DNA from 2 places in the Gorillibacterium sp. CAU 1737 genome. Region 1 is predicted to be linked to the other one. Evidence: riboswitches for the same ligand, from Rfam matches in the RefSeq annotation. Region 1 holds a riboswitch; the other holds the start of a gene.
The links. Region 1 has a riboswitch for cyclic di-AMP ahead of AAFN83_RS04200 (CAP domain-containing protein). Riboswitches for the same ligand answer to the same signal wherever they lie in the genome.
Positions count from the first base shown of each region.

Region 2: linked by a shared signal. The riboswitch ahead of AAFN83_RS03180 (C40 family peptidase) and the one ahead of AAFN83_RS04200 (CAP domain-containing protein) in region 1 are both predicted to bind cyclic di-AMP.

Region 1 is NZ_JBDQQO010000001.1:901,041-908,776, reverse strand. Features, by position in the region: gene AAFN83_RS04220 (hypothetical protein) at 1-183, opposite strand, end outside; tRNA gene AAFN83_RS04215 (tRNA-Leu) at 408-491, opposite strand; partial or broken gene msrA (peptide-methionine (S)-S-oxide reductase MsrA) at 654-1,647, opposite strand; gene AAFN83_RS04205 (MDR family MFS transporter) at 1,840-3,192, shown strand; gene AAFN83_RS04200 (CAP domain-containing protein) at 3,313-4,026, opposite strand; cyclic di-AMP (ydaO/yuaA leader) riboswitch at 4,034-4,170, opposite strand; gene AAFN83_RS04195 (aminotransferase class V-fold PLP-dependent enzyme) at 4,254-5,753, opposite strand; gene AAFN83_RS04190 (DsrE/DsrF/DrsH-like family protein) at 5,822-6,298, opposite strand; gene AAFN83_RS04185 (hypothetical protein) at 6,548-6,733, opposite strand; gene AAFN83_RS04180 (ABC transporter ATP-binding protein) at 6,946-7,736, shown strand, end outside.
Region 2 is NZ_JBDQQO010000001.1:678,858-686,593, forward strand. Features, by position in the region: gene ptsP (phosphoenolpyruvate--protein phosphotransferase) at 1-46, shown strand, start outside; gene AAFN83_RS03160 (GH36-type glycosyl hydrolase domain-containing protein) at 219-2,600, shown strand; gene AAFN83_RS03165 (suppressor of fused domain protein) at 2,684-3,781, shown strand; gene AAFN83_RS03170 (copper amine oxidase N-terminal domain-containing protein) at 4,018-4,977, shown strand; gene AAFN83_RS03175 (hypothetical protein) at 5,093-5,296, opposite strand; cyclic di-AMP (ydaO/yuaA leader) riboswitch at 5,610-5,855, shown strand; gene AAFN83_RS03180 (C40 family peptidase) at 5,881-6,708, shown strand; gene lpdA (dihydrolipoyl dehydrogenase) at 6,783-7,736, shown strand, end outside.

The DNA of each region.
Region 1 (7,736 bases):
CAATTCTTCTTCCGACCCACCTGCAGCAAACACGCAAGCTGCTTTGTACACGGCATTGTCTTCGTAATTTTCCGACCCTTTCGATGCCCGGACTGCCTCCAGATGAGCCATGATCTTCTTTGCCGCGTGCAAGGTCACCATGATGATGCACAGCAACCCCATACCTCGCAAAATATCGTCCATGACGTTTTCCCTTCCTTTTCCCGGTGAAGTTTTTGCTACGCTACAAAGCTTAGCACCCTCGATATAAGCACGGGATTAAGGAATGGCAAATGGAGTTAAGATTGTGTGTAGAAACGCTGGAAAACAAGTCGGTTTCGATGAGATGCTGGATTGTGAAATTACGAAAAAAGAAAACAGACTTCTCTATGGCCGATTGCCACGAAAAGTCTGTTTTCTGAAAGTAGTGCGGTCAAGAGGACTTGAACCTCCACGTCATTGCTGACACTAGAACCTGAATCTAGCGCGTCTGCCAATTCCGCCATGACCGCATATTTTGCGCGTTGCTGCGCTTATCGTTGTCCGCTTGGCTGTCGAACAACCGAGGAATAATATATCACGTTCCCCGGTTGTTTGACAAGCCCTTTTTTACTGGTATTTTATGGCGTTAACTACAGCGGCCAAAACCTCTTTCTAATCAGCCGGACAGAGCCTTACGAAAACAACGTCCGGTACTCGCTGTAGCCTTCTTCCTCCAGCTTGTCCTTCGGGATAAACCGAAGAGCGGCGGAGTTGATGCAATAGCGCAAGCCGCCCTTATCGGCGGGTCCATCCGGGAACACGTGGCCGAGGTGAGAGTCCGCTTCCGTGCTGCGCACTTCGGTGCGGACCATGAAGTGGCTGTGGTCAGCCTTCTCCTTGACAACTTCCTCCTCCACCGGTTTGGTGAAGCTGGGCCAGCCGCAGCCGGAGTCGTACTTATCGAGCGAGGTGAACAGCGGCTTTCCCGAGACGATATCCACGTACAAGCCTTCTTCGTGATGGTCGAAGAACTCGTTCTGGAAGGGGGCTTCCGTCGCGCTGTTTTGGGTCACCTCATATTGAAGGGGAGTTAGGCGCTTTTTCAAGTCTTCAGAGCTCTCTTTAATGGTTCTCCCCTCCCCATGCTTGCTCCAGGTACCGATCTCGACCGGATCCCTTGCGGTATTGCTTGTAGTGCTCCGGGTTCTTCTTATGGAAGTCCTGGTGATATTCCTCTGCCGGATAGAAAGGCATCGCCGGAACGATGGGGGTGACGATGGGGTGACTGAAGCGGCCGCTTTCATTCAGGCGCTTCTTCGAAACCTCTGCCAAATCACGCTGCTCGTCGCTGTACGTGAAGATGGCCGTCCGGTACGATTCGCCGCGATCGCAGAATTGACCTTCCGCATCGGTCGGGTCAATCTGCTGCCAGAATACCTCCACCAGCTCGGAATAGGGAAAAATCTCAGGATCAAACGTGATTTGAACCGCTTCCGTATGCCCCGTCGTTCCCGAGCATACTTCCTTATACGTGGGATTCTCCTTATGACCACCCGTGTAGCCGGAGACCACGGAAATGATGCCGGGACGCTCTTCAAACGGGCTAATCATGCACCAGAAACATCCTCCCGCGAAGGTTGCCTGTTCCAAACGGCTACCGGCTTCTGGTTCGTGATGATCGCTCATAGGGGATGTACCTCCTGTTCCTTTTAAAGACGTGTAGATGACTCGGGATTAGTATAGCATTTCACTGCCGCTTCGCTCAAATGAAACCCGCTTGAAGGAGACGTTGAAAGCTTTCCCTTGTTCTTCCCGAAGGAAACGCGCTATAATCGGAAAATGCTTTGATTTCATCATTCCCGGAAAGGACGGAATTTCATGCCAGCCACGCTCAATCGACCGCAAAACCGAATGCAGGTGCTTGTCAGCATCGTGCTCGCCATGCTGGTCGCTTCCATGGACACCACCATCATCAACACCACCATGCCCATCATTGTCAAGGATTTAGGCGGTTATTCGCTCTACGCCTGGGCATTCGCTTCCTATATGATCTTCTCAACGGTGCTTACCCCCATCGCCGGACGGATCTCAGACTTATACGGACGCAAAACCATCCTGGCTGCCGGCATCATCGTATTCCTCATCGGCTCTCTGCTCTGCGGACTGTCTCAAACCATGATGCAGCTCATTTTGTTCCGCGCGGTTCAGGGTATCGGAGCTGGGATCATGAACCCCTTTCCTGCGATTATCGCCGGAGACTTGTATCCCATCGAGGAACGGGGAAAAATCCAGGCGCTCTTCTCCGCCATGTGGGGCATCTCCGCGGTTATCGCCCCTCTATTCGGCGCCTTATTCACGGAGTATGCCTCGTGGCGCTGGATTTTCTACATCAACATCCCGATATGCCTGCTGTCCCTCTTCTTCCTGAGGGCTTACAAGGAAGAATACGAGCCAAAGCCAGCCTCGGTGGACTACGGAGGAGCCGTGCTCTTCACCTTAGGCGTAAGCCTGACGCTGGCCGCCACCGCTTTTGAGAAGCAGGCCTGGTGGCTCGTATTGGCCGGTGTTGCCCTGCTCGCTGTCTTCATTGCTTATGAACGGCGGCAAAGCTCGCCCATCGTCCCGCTTGCCCTTTTCCGCAGCCGACCGATCCGGCGGATGAACATCAACGCCTTCCTGTCGAATGCAGCATTGTTTGGCACCGCGAGCTATGCTCCGACCTTCCTGCAGGAGCAAGGGTACTCCACTTTTGTGAGCGGTGTAGCCTTGCTTGCGCAATCGGCTGGTTGGATGCTCATGTCCGTACCCGCTGGTAAGCTCATCCTCCGCTACGGGTACTCCCGCCTCTTGATCATCGGCAACGTCCTCCTCGTTCTGTCCGGTGTCCAGCTGTTTTACCTGTCAGCCGGAAGCAGCTACTTGTACAGCCTAACCGCCCTGTTCATTCAAGGGATGGCGTTCGGGATTCTCGTCACCGTCACCATCATTGGCTCCCAACAGTTTGTTGACGGGGATCAAAAAGGGATTTCCACCTCCCTCATGATGTTCTCACGGAACATCGGAACGGCGGTTGGTGTTACGGTTATGGGCAGCCTGCTCACCGGTGCGGCCCAGTTCATGACCGGCGTCCACTCCCTGTACACCTACGGGTTCCTGGTCAGCCTGCTTTCTCTCGCGACGGCCTTCCTCTCGCTGGAGGCAGCCAAGCGGCCCCTTCCGAATGCGCTGTAAGGCTGTTCCGTCCTCACCTGTATGATTTCATCCAACTGCATACAGAAACGAAAAGAAGCCTCCGCTCCAAGAATCATTCTTGGTAGGAGGCTTCTTCCGTTTCGAACGAAATTCTATAGATCAGTCCGTAAACTCTTGTACCCAAGCGCCATTGTAATAGCCGACGCCGATTTTTTTGTAGTTCGCATTGAGAATGTTCGCCTTATGTCCTGCGCTGTTCATCCAGGCGGTCATGACCTCCTGCGGCGTCCGTTGGCCCTTGGCGATGTTTTCACCGGCATAGGAATGCGGAATGCCATAACGGGTCATCATATCAAATGGAGAACCGTAGGTCGGCGACGTATGGCTGAAGTAGTTGTTCACGATCATGTCTTTCGCCTTGTCGACGGCCATCTTGGACAGGGCCGAATCGAAGGTGAGCGGGCTCAGTCCCGCTGCCGCACGCTCCTGATTGACGATGGAGGCTACCTGTTTGGCATAAGCCGTAGCGGTATCATCGGTTGCCGACGTCCCTGTGGATGGTGCGGACGGGGTCGAAGTCACCGGAGTCGAAGGGGTCTTCGACGGGGTGCTGGTGGTCGTCTTGGTCGGGATGGTGATCACCATGCCCTCCCAGATGATATTGGGGTTCTTGATCCAGCTATTGGCTTGAATCAGGGAGTTCAGCGTTACGCCTTGATTCACGGAAATTCTCCAAAGGGTATCATTCGCTTTCACGCGGTAAGCGGAAGCGGCATCAGCCGTACCAGAGGCGAGCAAAGGCGCGGCAAGAAGGCTGCCGGCGAGAGCGGTGGTCATCAGACGACGGGTAAAAATAGTTTTGCGAGTATTCAAAGAAAGACACTCTCCTTTTGGCGGCCTGCGAGGTTAGCTGACGGGTTCGGGAAAAAGAGAAAATCCCGGCTGCGCATCGGCGCAGCTTCACCCCAAGAATGGGGTCCCCCGCGCTCTGGTCAAGAGCTTCGGCCTGATTTGGGTGTGGCATGACCGTTTCTATTCTATCACAGCTAGAGTGCCGGTTGATCCGGTAAATAATAGAAACGAAGCGAAACTGGCCCTCGCTACAGAGAGAACCAGTTTCGCTTCGTTGTTCGATTCCATTGTCCTTTGTGCACATAATCGTTCTGAACGGGGTCGTAGCGATAGTCTGTTTTCCACAGCGGAGCATAGTGAACGATCTCGCGCATGGCGCGCAAGAGTGCGTGTACCTCTTCGTCCGATACGATCGGGTGAAGAGACAGCCGAACCCAGCCCGGCTTTTCCAACAGGTGTCCGCTCTCTACCTTCCGGCGGATTCGTTCGGATTCTTCCGGGGAGAGGCCAAACAAAAAATGCCCATACGTCCCTGCGCAGGAACAGCCTCCGCGGGATTGGATACCATACCGATCATTAAGCAGGCGAACGACCAATGGATAATGCAGATCCCGGCAGAGAAAGGAGACGATAGGAAGCCTTTCCTGAAGCGCGCTGTCCAGAATGTGGATCCCCGGCAAGGTGTCGAGTCCGTTCAGCAGCAGTTCGGTTAGCTGTCCCTCCCGCTCACACAGCTCACTTATGCCCATTTCTTCCTTGAGCGAGATGGCGAACGCGGCCTTGGCAGCCTGCAAGAAGCCGGGTGTTCCCCCATCCTCTCGCTCTTCCTTCTCCTCCAAATACGTTACCCCGCCCCAACGGTCCGTCCACAGCACCGTCCCTCCTCCGGGGAGATCCGGGATCTCTCCGTTTACCAGTCGGGCATGAACGGCAAGCACCCCGCTGGCACCGGGGCCTCCTAGGAATTTATGAGGGGAGAAATAGACGGCATCCAAGCCTTCCTCGGGATCGTCGGGGTGCATATCGAGCTCGGCATAGGGAGCGAAGGCCGTCCAATCGGCAAAAACCATCCCCCCGTGGCGGTGCATGACTTTTGCCAAAGCCCCTAGCTTCGGCATAACCCCTGTCACGTTCGAGCAAGCCGTGAACGCTCCCAGCTTCAATGGGCGATCAGCAAAGCGAACCAGCTCCGCCTCGAGGTTCTCTGAGCTGGCCAGGCCGTTCTCATCCGGTTCCAGCACGATGACATCCGCCAGGCATTCCTTCCACGAGATTTGATTTGAGTGATGCTCCATATGCGTAACAAAAACGACCGGCCGCTGTTCAGGTGCAACGTCAACGGCTCCGCGAAATCCGGAAGGGAGCTTGATACCGAGTAATCGTTGAAGCTTTGCGACCGCAGCGGTCATGCCGTTGCCGCAAAAGAGCAGCAGGTCGTCCTCCCCCGCATGAATATGCTGCTTGATGCGCGCTTTCGCTTCCCGGTAGGCTGTCGTCATCAAAGCTCCCGTATAGGTCGCCTCACTGTGGGTATTGGCCGCATATGGCATGAATTCCGTCTGCAGCTTCCGCTCAATGGGGCCGTACAAGCGCCCGCTGGCCGCCCAATCGGCATAGAGAATTCGCCGAACCCCGTATGGGGTTTGGAACCGTGCGTGATTTCCAAGTGTCTGTTCCCGGTACGGCGCGAAATAGTGCTCCAGCTCACGACGGCTCTTATCCGTACGGCTAAGGCAACACCCCAACACATCCCATCCCTCCATTCGCCCATGTCAAAACAGGATATGCGCGAGGGAGAGCGGCGGTCCTTGACCGATTAGATAAAGAGCTGCATATCCGCTTCAAGTGCCTCTTTCAGATAGGTCTTGGCTTCCACGATCTCCAGCTCCGGGATGAATTCCTCCTGCTGAAATCCCATGACCTCGACAGAAAGCTTGCAGGCATAGAACTTGACGTTCTTCTTTCGGGCTCCCTTTAGAAAAGCAGACAACGGAGGCGCATCGTCGTCCTCCATCATGGTGAGGAGCATCTTCTTACCGAAGCCGGCATAGTTCATCCGGGATAACGGAAGGTCGTCCGGTCCTTTCGGTGTCATGTGCCCGAGCAGCTTTTCATAGATCGTCTTGTCCTCATCCGTCAGTTTTTCGGGATCTCGCACGAGAAACAACCCCCAAAAGGCAAAGAACATCGTGACTTCCACATCCAGCTCGCGAGCACTGTTCGCCAAGATGAGCGCCGCCATCGCCTTGTCATACTCCCCGCTAAACACGAGCAGGTTCATCTTCTTGTTCATGATCCCAGTCCTTTCCGCGCCAGGTGACCGCTGCCTCATGGGCTGTTTGGTACCCTAGCCTACTGCGCCTAGTGTTCGCCTTCAACTAAGCCCCTATGCGCAGGAGGAAAACTGTGACAAATGCCATTCTTCGTAAAACACAAGCCTATGAAAAAAAGAACCCCCGCCGGGTGTAAGCTTGGCAGAGGTTCACTCATCTATGAAGGGACAGGACTTGCGAGCGAAAGAATGGGGCAATCGGGCTCCCCCTTACTCGTGGTAAGCGTTAATCAAGCGGCTGATATCCGATCCGGCTTCGTTTTCCTCAACGGGAATGCCTTGCTCGGCCCAGCAATGGCGGCAAATTTCTTCGGTAGCACAAGCATGAGCATCATCGCAGGTGTAGCAGAACTGCATCAGGTTCATCGTTACTTGATCGTTGGCCATTTCTTTCATCTCAATCACTCCCATCGTTGTTTACAAGAACATTGTAACACATTTCACAACTAATAAAGTGATTTTTTTCACACTTTGAAAGATTTCTTTTCCCTCTTTTTCGAACCTGACAACTGTCATCTCCATCTCCTGACACCCACAACTGATCAAGGGCTTGCAGAGGAAGTAAAATCAGAAGCAACGAAACCGCTAAGAACGAAAGGAGCCGGAACATGACGGCCATCATTCAACTCGAACACGTCTGCAAAACCTTTGCTGGGAAAAAAGCAGTGAACAACGTAAGCTTCTCCATTCATCCCGGCGAAATCGTCGCCATCCTCGGGCCGAACGGCGCGGGCAAAACCACAACGCTGAACATGCTGCTCGGCCTGCTTAAGCCTACGCAAGGAACGCTGCGCCTCTTCGGCCTGGAGCCGGGAAGTACCGAGGTGCGCAAACGAATCGGCGCCATGCTGCAGGAAGTGAGCGTGATGGATCGCCTGAAGGTGTCCGAGCTGATCCAACTCATTCGCTCCTATTACCCGAACCCGCTTGCAGTGGACGAGCTGCTGACGATCACCGGCCTCTCCCGCGAAGACCAGAACCGCTTTGCCGAGAAGCTGTCAGGAGGCCAAAAGCGCAGCCTCGGCTTTGCACTCGCTCTTGCAGGGAACCCTGATCTCCTCTTCTTCGACGAACCCACCGTCGGACTCGACATCAGCGCTCGCCGGAGATTCTGGGAGCAGGCCGGCAAGCTGGCGGAGCAAGGCAAGACCATCGTCTTCACCACGCATTATCTGCAGGAAGCCGACGATTTTGCGAAACGGATCTTGCTGTTTGATAAGGGAGAGCTCATTGCAGACGGAACGCCGGACGAAATCAAGTCCCGCATCCTTAAGCCCTCCGTCTCCTTCTTCTCCCCTCTGGCAGAAGATGAACTTGGAGCCAAGCTCGCTTCCCTCCCCATGGTCGAGGAATGGTATTTCCGCGACGGACGCACCTTCGTGAGCACCGGAGATACGGA
Region 2 (7,736 bases), 220 kb from region 1:
GGAGATTCGCGAGCGGTTGAAGCTCTTTTTGCAGGAAGCTCGCTGATCCTTTAGGGAAAGAAAATGGAAGTGAAATGAAAAGTTCAGCTGCGGGGTGGATTCCTCGTATCTGGACTTTTTCGTTTTTTGTGCAACCGCTTCACTTAGGAGTTTCGTATAATAGAGGGGAGTACCAGTGAACAAGATTGAACAAGAATACAGCGAGATTGAGGTGTCCTATGATTCATCCATCGGAGACAGGCGAGTTTTACGAGCTTACGAGCCCTACGGCGCTTCCCAAAGCATCGGGCTTTCTATGGAATGACACGATGATGATTCACATGAATTGCCGCGGGTATGCGGTTGCCCAGTTCATGCAGCCGGAACCGGCCAAGTATTCGCATGCGCCCAATCTGGAGATGAAGACGTTCATGCAGCCGGAGCAGCCGTACTACGCGCATCACCCCGGCCGTTTCCTTTATGTAAAGGATGAGGAGACCGGAGAGATCATCTCCGCTCCCTATGAACCGGTTCGCCGGGAGCCTGACCGCTACCTGTTTCGCGCAGGGAAGGCTTCGATCGAATGGAAGATCGAGAGCTTGGGCCTTCATATTGAGTTGAGCTTGCGGTTGCCCCGAGCCGAGCCGCTCGAGCTGTGGCGGATGAGCGTGAGGACGCTGTCCGGAACGAAGCGCAAGCTGAGCCTGTATCCTTATTTTACCGTGGGCTACATGTCGTGGATGAATCAGTCCGGTGAATATCGGGAGGACCTGCAAGCGATGGTGGCCACATCGGTTACCCCTTATCAGAAGGTTCAGGACTATCCGAAAATAAATGGTTTAAAGGACAAGACCTTTCTTCTTGCGGAAACGAAGCCTGACGCTTGGGAAGCCAGCCAGGATCGGTTTGAAGGAGAAGGCGGACTGTGGTCTCCGTCCTCTTTGAAGGAGGACCAACTGGCAGGGGGAGATGCCCGTTACGAGACGCCGGTCTGCGCCCTGCAATATCGGGTGGAATTGAACCCGGGTGAAGAGAAGGAGTTCCGCTTCCTGTTTGGCCCCGCTCGGACCGAGGAACAGATTCGCGCAATGCGAGAAGCTTATTTTGGTGCACGCAGCGCAGACGGCCGAACGGGATTTGAGCGGGCGGAGGAAGAGTACGCCGCCTACATTGCGGAAGGAATCGGCTGCTTGGACATCCAGACACCCGATCCAGGGCTGGATAACTTCGTCAACCATTGGCTTCCCCGCCAGATGGACTACCACGGCAAGACCAATCGGCTGACCACGGACCCGCAGACCCGCAACTATCTGCAGGATAACATGGGCATGAGTTACATAGAACCAAGTATAGCCCGGGCCGCCTTCCGAACGGCTCTCCGGCAGCAAAAGGCATCTGGCGAAATGCCGGACGGAATCATTTTGCATCCCGATGCGGAATTGAAGTACATCAATCAGGTGCCTCATTCGGACCATTGCGTGTGGGTGCCGATCTGCTTGAGCACCTATCTGGATGAGACAGGCGATACCTCGATCCTGATGGACGAGATTCCTTTTGCCGATTCGGCGGAATCCGTCACCGTGCTGGAGCATATCAACCGGGCGATGCAGTGGCTCATGCGGACTCGCGACGAGCGCGGACTCAACTACATCGACCAGGGAGACTGGTGCGATCCAATGAACATGGTCGGCTACAAGGGCATCGGCGTATCCGGCTGGCTCACAATGGCGTCGGCGTACGCCTTCCGGGTATGGGCTGACATCTGCGAGGAAGCGGGTCATGCGGTGGTCGCGGCCGAGTTCAGGCAGCAGGCAGACGAAACCAACGAAACGGTGAACCGGTACCTGTGGGACGGCGATTGGTATGCACGGGGCATAACGGATGATCAGGTGGTCTTCGGGGTTAAGGAGGACAAGGAAGGCCGCATCTTCATCAATCCTCAAAGCTGGGCGCTGCTCTGCGGAGCGGCGGATGAAGAGAAGCAGCAACGGCTGATCCGTTCGGTCGAGGAGCAGCTTGAAACGCCTTACGGGGTCGAAAAGCTGGCCCCTTCCTATACCGCCATGCGAGAGGACGTTGGACGGGTGACGCAAAAGCACCCGGGCACTGCGGAGAACGGCGCAGTCTATAATCATGCTGCTGCATTTTATATCTACGCCCTCTATCAGGTCGGTGAGAAGGAGAGCGCCTATCGGCTTTTGCGCAAAATGATTCCCGGCCCGAACGAGGAAGACATCCTGCGGCGGGGGCAGTTGCCGATCTTCATTCCGAACTACTATCGAGGCGCGTATCGGCAGTTCCCGCACACAGCCGGGCGTTCGAGCCATCTGTTCAATACCGGCACAGTGCCATGGGTGTACCGCTGCCTGATCGACGGACTATTCGGTGTTCAGGGAACACCGCAGGGATTGGCCATTCGGCCGCAGCTGCCGGCGGAATGGAACGAAGCTTCCCTTACGCGTCGATTCCGCAGCGCAGAGCTTCGGATCGCGATCAAGCGTCAGCCGGGAGTCTCCACCGCCGAAGTGTATGTAGACGGCGTGCTTGTGGAGGACGGCCTCCTTACGGACTTGAAAGAGGGACATACGTATGAGGTGCTCGTGAAGCTGCCGTTGAAGTAAATCCGAGGCATTTCGTCGTGAGTTTCCCCTAGAAACGATAGACGATAAACGATAAATACGAGAATAGGGAGGAAAATCGAAACATGGCCGAACCCTTGCAAGAGCCAAAAATCCTTATCGAAAGCTGGTCTCCAGTGAGCGAGATTCAGGCTTTCGTCGAAGAAACCGAGGAATGCGTTTACTTTTACTTGTGGGCGTTCCCCGGCCGGGAGGATGCGACGGTTCGATCCTGCTGGGTATGCAACAAACAAGCGGCACCGGCCGCTCCGGATTTTGAGGCGATGCAGCAAGGCAGGCCTCCGATGATGCCTGCGGCTTACTGCGATCATCCAGACGGCCGAAAGCCTCCGGAACCAGACACTCTGGAGATCGTCTGGTTTAAAGAGGGCGATGCGGCAGCGCTGCTGGAGAACGGCTCGCTGCTCGCAGTCATCCCAGGTTGGTCCGGGGAAGGAGGCTTTCACGGGTATGCCCTATTCAGCAACGAGGCCGGTCCCTTCGCCTGGCCGCTGAAGGAGGCGGAACCGGTCCTGGTAGAACGGGTAGAACGGAGCCGTCGTTTTTGGGAGACCTTCACCCCGGAAAGGTGGGGACAGGCGCAGCAACAGTACCTTGCAGTCCTGGAAAGCTTCTTAGGTGGACCGCATGAGAAGTATTACGCGATTGACGGCGGGCATTTCCCGCCGAAGGCGATGATTACGGCACACAAGGAGGAAGTGCTGTATGCCTTTACCCTTGGCGTAAGCCTCATCCCGCAGCCGAAGGTGGAGCAATACCTCGGGGAAGAGGGGGACGACTCCCGCCGCATTGAGCTCGCTTTCGCTGCGCGCATAGGCGCCTTGGCGGATGAAAAGCCCGTCCTCGGCTACTTGTCCGCCCAAACCGGACTTCCGTGGGGGCTGTTGACCTGGCTCGGTCACGGTCATACCCTCTCGTGCGCAGAGGTTCCAGGCTTCCCTTATGTCCTACTCCTAAACGGTACTCTGGCCGTTGGAACTCCCTCGCCGGAGCTGCCTGAGTTGGATGGGGAGCGTGTAAACGTGCTGTGGGCCATTCCAATCACGGAAGCAGAATACCAAGTAGCAACCGAACAAGGAAGCGAAGAATTGCTTCGTCTCTATAAGGGAGAGGCCGAGCAATTGGCGATCTTCACGGGAGAGCCCAAGTTTATCAGGAGTTAAGCATACAGGAGAGAGCTGCCGTTCTTTTGGCTTTTTTAAGCCGAAGAGCGACAGCTCTTTTTTGATGAAACAGACGCCTCTTCAGTGATTCATGGGTCTCGTGATTCAGTGATAAATAAAATAGTTCACAGCGATAATGGAAAATGCAGGATACCAGCAGACTGCGTCGAATTCCTTATGTCGGCTTGCAGGAAACCGCGCCTGGATGCCCAACATCATGAGAAAAGAGGGAAATGATGATCAAGAGAAAGAAAACTGCTTTAACCGCCTTATTGGCGGCTACCCTGCTGGTGGTGCAAGCACCAATTGCACTGAAGGCATCGGCCGCCGCCCAGCAAAGTCCGGTCGTGTACATCGACGGGGTCCAATTGAATTTCAGCCAACAGCAGCCGGTTGTACTCAAGGGGCGAACCCTGGTGCCCATGCGAGCCATCTTTGAAGCGCTTGGTGCAACGGTACAGTACGACGGAAAAACAAAAGCGATCACAGCTACCAAGAAAGATGACTCGTTTGACAAGTACGTAGGGGACAAAACGATAAAACTGCAGTTGGATTCCACGAAAGCAACAATACAAGCGGAGCCGTCCAAGGAATTTGCCGAGAACGCTGTTAACAAGAATGTCACCCTGGACGTACCGGCCCAAACCATTCATAACAGCACGATGGTCCCGCTCGCTTTCGTCGGGGAAGCCCTCAACTGTCATGTCAAATGGGACGGAAAGCAAAACCGGGTTGACATCTTCAAGCCGCAGGTATCGGAATCCTGGTATGTGCAGGGTACGTTTACGGATGAGCTCATCGAAACTGAAGATCCTGCTGAAGACTATCAGCTGGAAGAGCTTCCTGCAAACACCGAAAGAGTTTTCCTGCGAAAAATCATATATGGCGACCAGGAGGCATTCGTCTACCATAGTCGAATTGAGGGGTTCATTCAGCCCTCTGATGAAGAGGGCAAAGAAACTGAGACGAAGGAACCTTTTAAGATGCAAGCGATGATCAAGGGAGTATATCAGCATGAAACATGGCTGGGTAATTATTCATTATCCTATGACATAGAGGGCTACTCCTATGTATCGGTGGAAAGTTCCTTCCATCTTGGGCCTTATTATGAAAACGAGATGCCCGATTTGCGCTACATTCCTTTTTCGCTCTACAAAGCTTTTTCGGATGCCTACGAGAAAGGGTTGCTTAGCTAACTACGCGGGGTGAAACCCGATCATTGAGCCCTAGAGCAAACAAGCCTCCAACTCTCGCAAGGGAGATGGAGGCTTTTATTTGATTTGGTTAATTCAAGGGTCTAAGGGTTCCGTCTTAAAAGGAAAAACCCGCAAATGTTTGCGCGGCCTTGTAAAGCACATAGAGCAAAATGAGATAGGCGACGATCGTAAGCCAGGTAAACTTCCGCTTTTTGCGCAGCTTCTTCTTTTTCTCCTTGTCGTCCCAATCATCCTGTACGTCCAGACGTGCCTGGTGGCGAATGACTTCTTCCTCGTAGACCGGATCGTTCTTGTCCATCGTCAGCCCTCCTCCATCTCAAGATATGAGGGGATTTGCAGGGATATGAACAAGCAGGGCTGTTGTTCCCAGAACTTCCTTATACCGAATTGTATATACTAAGTGATATACTCAAGATGCAAGCGCAAGGCTTGCTTCATAACCTTTTTTTCTCCTTTTTGCCGCTGGATATAGGGATCCGGCGGTTTTTTTGCGTGTAGAATTCGTGAGAAATTGCCGTTCTATGGGAGTAGGAGGTTCTTCCTATTTTGCGGAAATGACCATGATTTGCCATTGTCTGAGCCGATTCCGCATGGTACCGTAGGATAGAAAAAGAAACCAATAGCCGAATCCGGTTCTGTTTGGCCGGTACGGGGGATGTATTTGCCGGGTATATCGATCGGGGAACTTCTAAGCAAGACCTCGGGAGCGAGTGCCAACGGCGTAACCTGCGTTTCTTGCTTGTTCAGCGAGAAACATGGGTTAGTGGGGTGAATGTCAGGCCGGGTAATCGGCTGGCTAGGGAGGGACCTCTTCCCGAATCCGTCAACTAACCTCGGAGGCATTAGGAGGAACAGAAGCTGAAACCGATCATCAAGAGTCTGTTGCTAACGTCTGCTGTTTTCGTTTCCGGTGCTCTTTTTGCCACTTCGACTGAAGCGGCTGCCTTACCCGTCAAGGTCCAATTGAACGACAGCCTCCTTTCCTTCCCCGACGCCCAACCGTTTGTGGATGATAACAGCCGGACTCAAATTCCGGTGCGGATGGTGGCGGAAAAGCTGGGGTATTCCGTTTCTTCGACCCCGGTTGGAAAACAAGTGAAGGTGACGATCTCGGGAAATGGGCGTACGGTCGTCCTGCAGACGGGATCCAACCGCGCGGAACTGAATGGAAAAGGGATCACGCTCGATACGAGCGCCATTTTGTCGGACAATCGCACTTATGTGCCCCTGCGGTTTATCTCCGAATCCTTTGGAACGGAAGTGGACTGGGACTCCAAGACCCAGCTCGTTATCGTCAGTTCGGATGGCAAAGACCATTCGCCTGTTCTCAAAGCGGTAAGCCCGGCGACGATCCTCGTGACCAACTCGCAGAAGTACCTGGGTATTCCTTATATGTGGGGCGGAAATACCACGAGTGGATTTGATTGCTCCGGCTTTGTCCAATTCCTGCTCAATCAGCAAAAGGTATCGGTTCCGCGTACGGCGGACGGCATGCGGCAAAGCACGGGAACGTCTGTTTTTGCGCCCACTCCGGGGGATCTCGTCTTTTTCTCGGACAGCCAAAAGGCGCCGGCCAGCCACGTGGGTATCTACCTGGGAAATGGGAAATTCATCTCCGCCACCAACTCAAAAGGGGTTCAAATTACCCCGCTTACATCCGGGTATTGGGGCAATCGTTATTTTACGGCCAAACGGGTCTTCTCTTCCTGAGAAGGTCCGTTTTCATTTTGGATTGTCATTCGGTGGAACAAACGGGTACAATGAGGGACGTATGAATTGCCGTAATGGAGGGGATCGCGTTGTCCAAACCCTATGAAGTTGTCGTACTGGGCGGAGGAATCGGAGGCTACACGGCTGCCATTCGGGCTGCTCAGCTCGGCAAGACCGTAGCCCTGGTGGAAAAGGAGAAGCTCGGGGGAACCTGCTTGCACCGAGGGTGCATTCCCACGAAGGCGATGCTCCGCAGTGCCGAGGTCTACGCCGAGTTTCGGGAAGCAGCCGAGTTTGGCATTGAGGCCGAAGGCTTTCAGATCAACATGGGCAAGGTCCAAGAACGCAAGAATCGAATCGTAGAGCAACTGCACAAGGGCGTGCAGTTTTTGATGAAGAAGAACAAGATCGACGTCTATTCCGGCATGGGCCGGTTGATCGGACCGTCGATCTTTTCCCCGCGCGCGGGCAGCGTTGCCGTAGAGCTTGCGGGTGGCGAAACCGAGACGCTCGTGCCTGAGCACCTCATTCTCGCAACCGGCTCCCGGCCCCGCTCGCTGCCGGGACTCGTTCCCGATGGCAAGCGGATCTTGACGAGTGATGAAGCGCTGGAGCTTCAGGAGGTGCCCAAGTCGGTGATCATCATCGGCGGCGGCGTCATCGGCTCGGAATTCGCGTCGCTGTTAAGCGACATGGGGTCTGAGGTGACGATCGTCGAGTTCGCCGATCGCCTCCTTCCCATGGAGGACAAAGACGTGTCCGTCGAACTGGCGCGCCGGTTCAAGAAGGACGGCGTCAAGGTGCTGACCGGTGCTCGGGTGCTGCCGGAATCCGTCCAAGCGGACGGCGAGGGCGTGAAGCTCAGCGCCGAACAGGCATCCGGGATTGCGGAGCTGTCGGCCGAGCTCGCCATTGTGGCGGTAGGCCGAGTGGCGAACACCGAAGGAATCGGCTTGGAGAACACCGATATCGTGGTGGACCGCGGCTTCATTCGCACGAATGAATACATGCAGACAGCCGAAAACCAC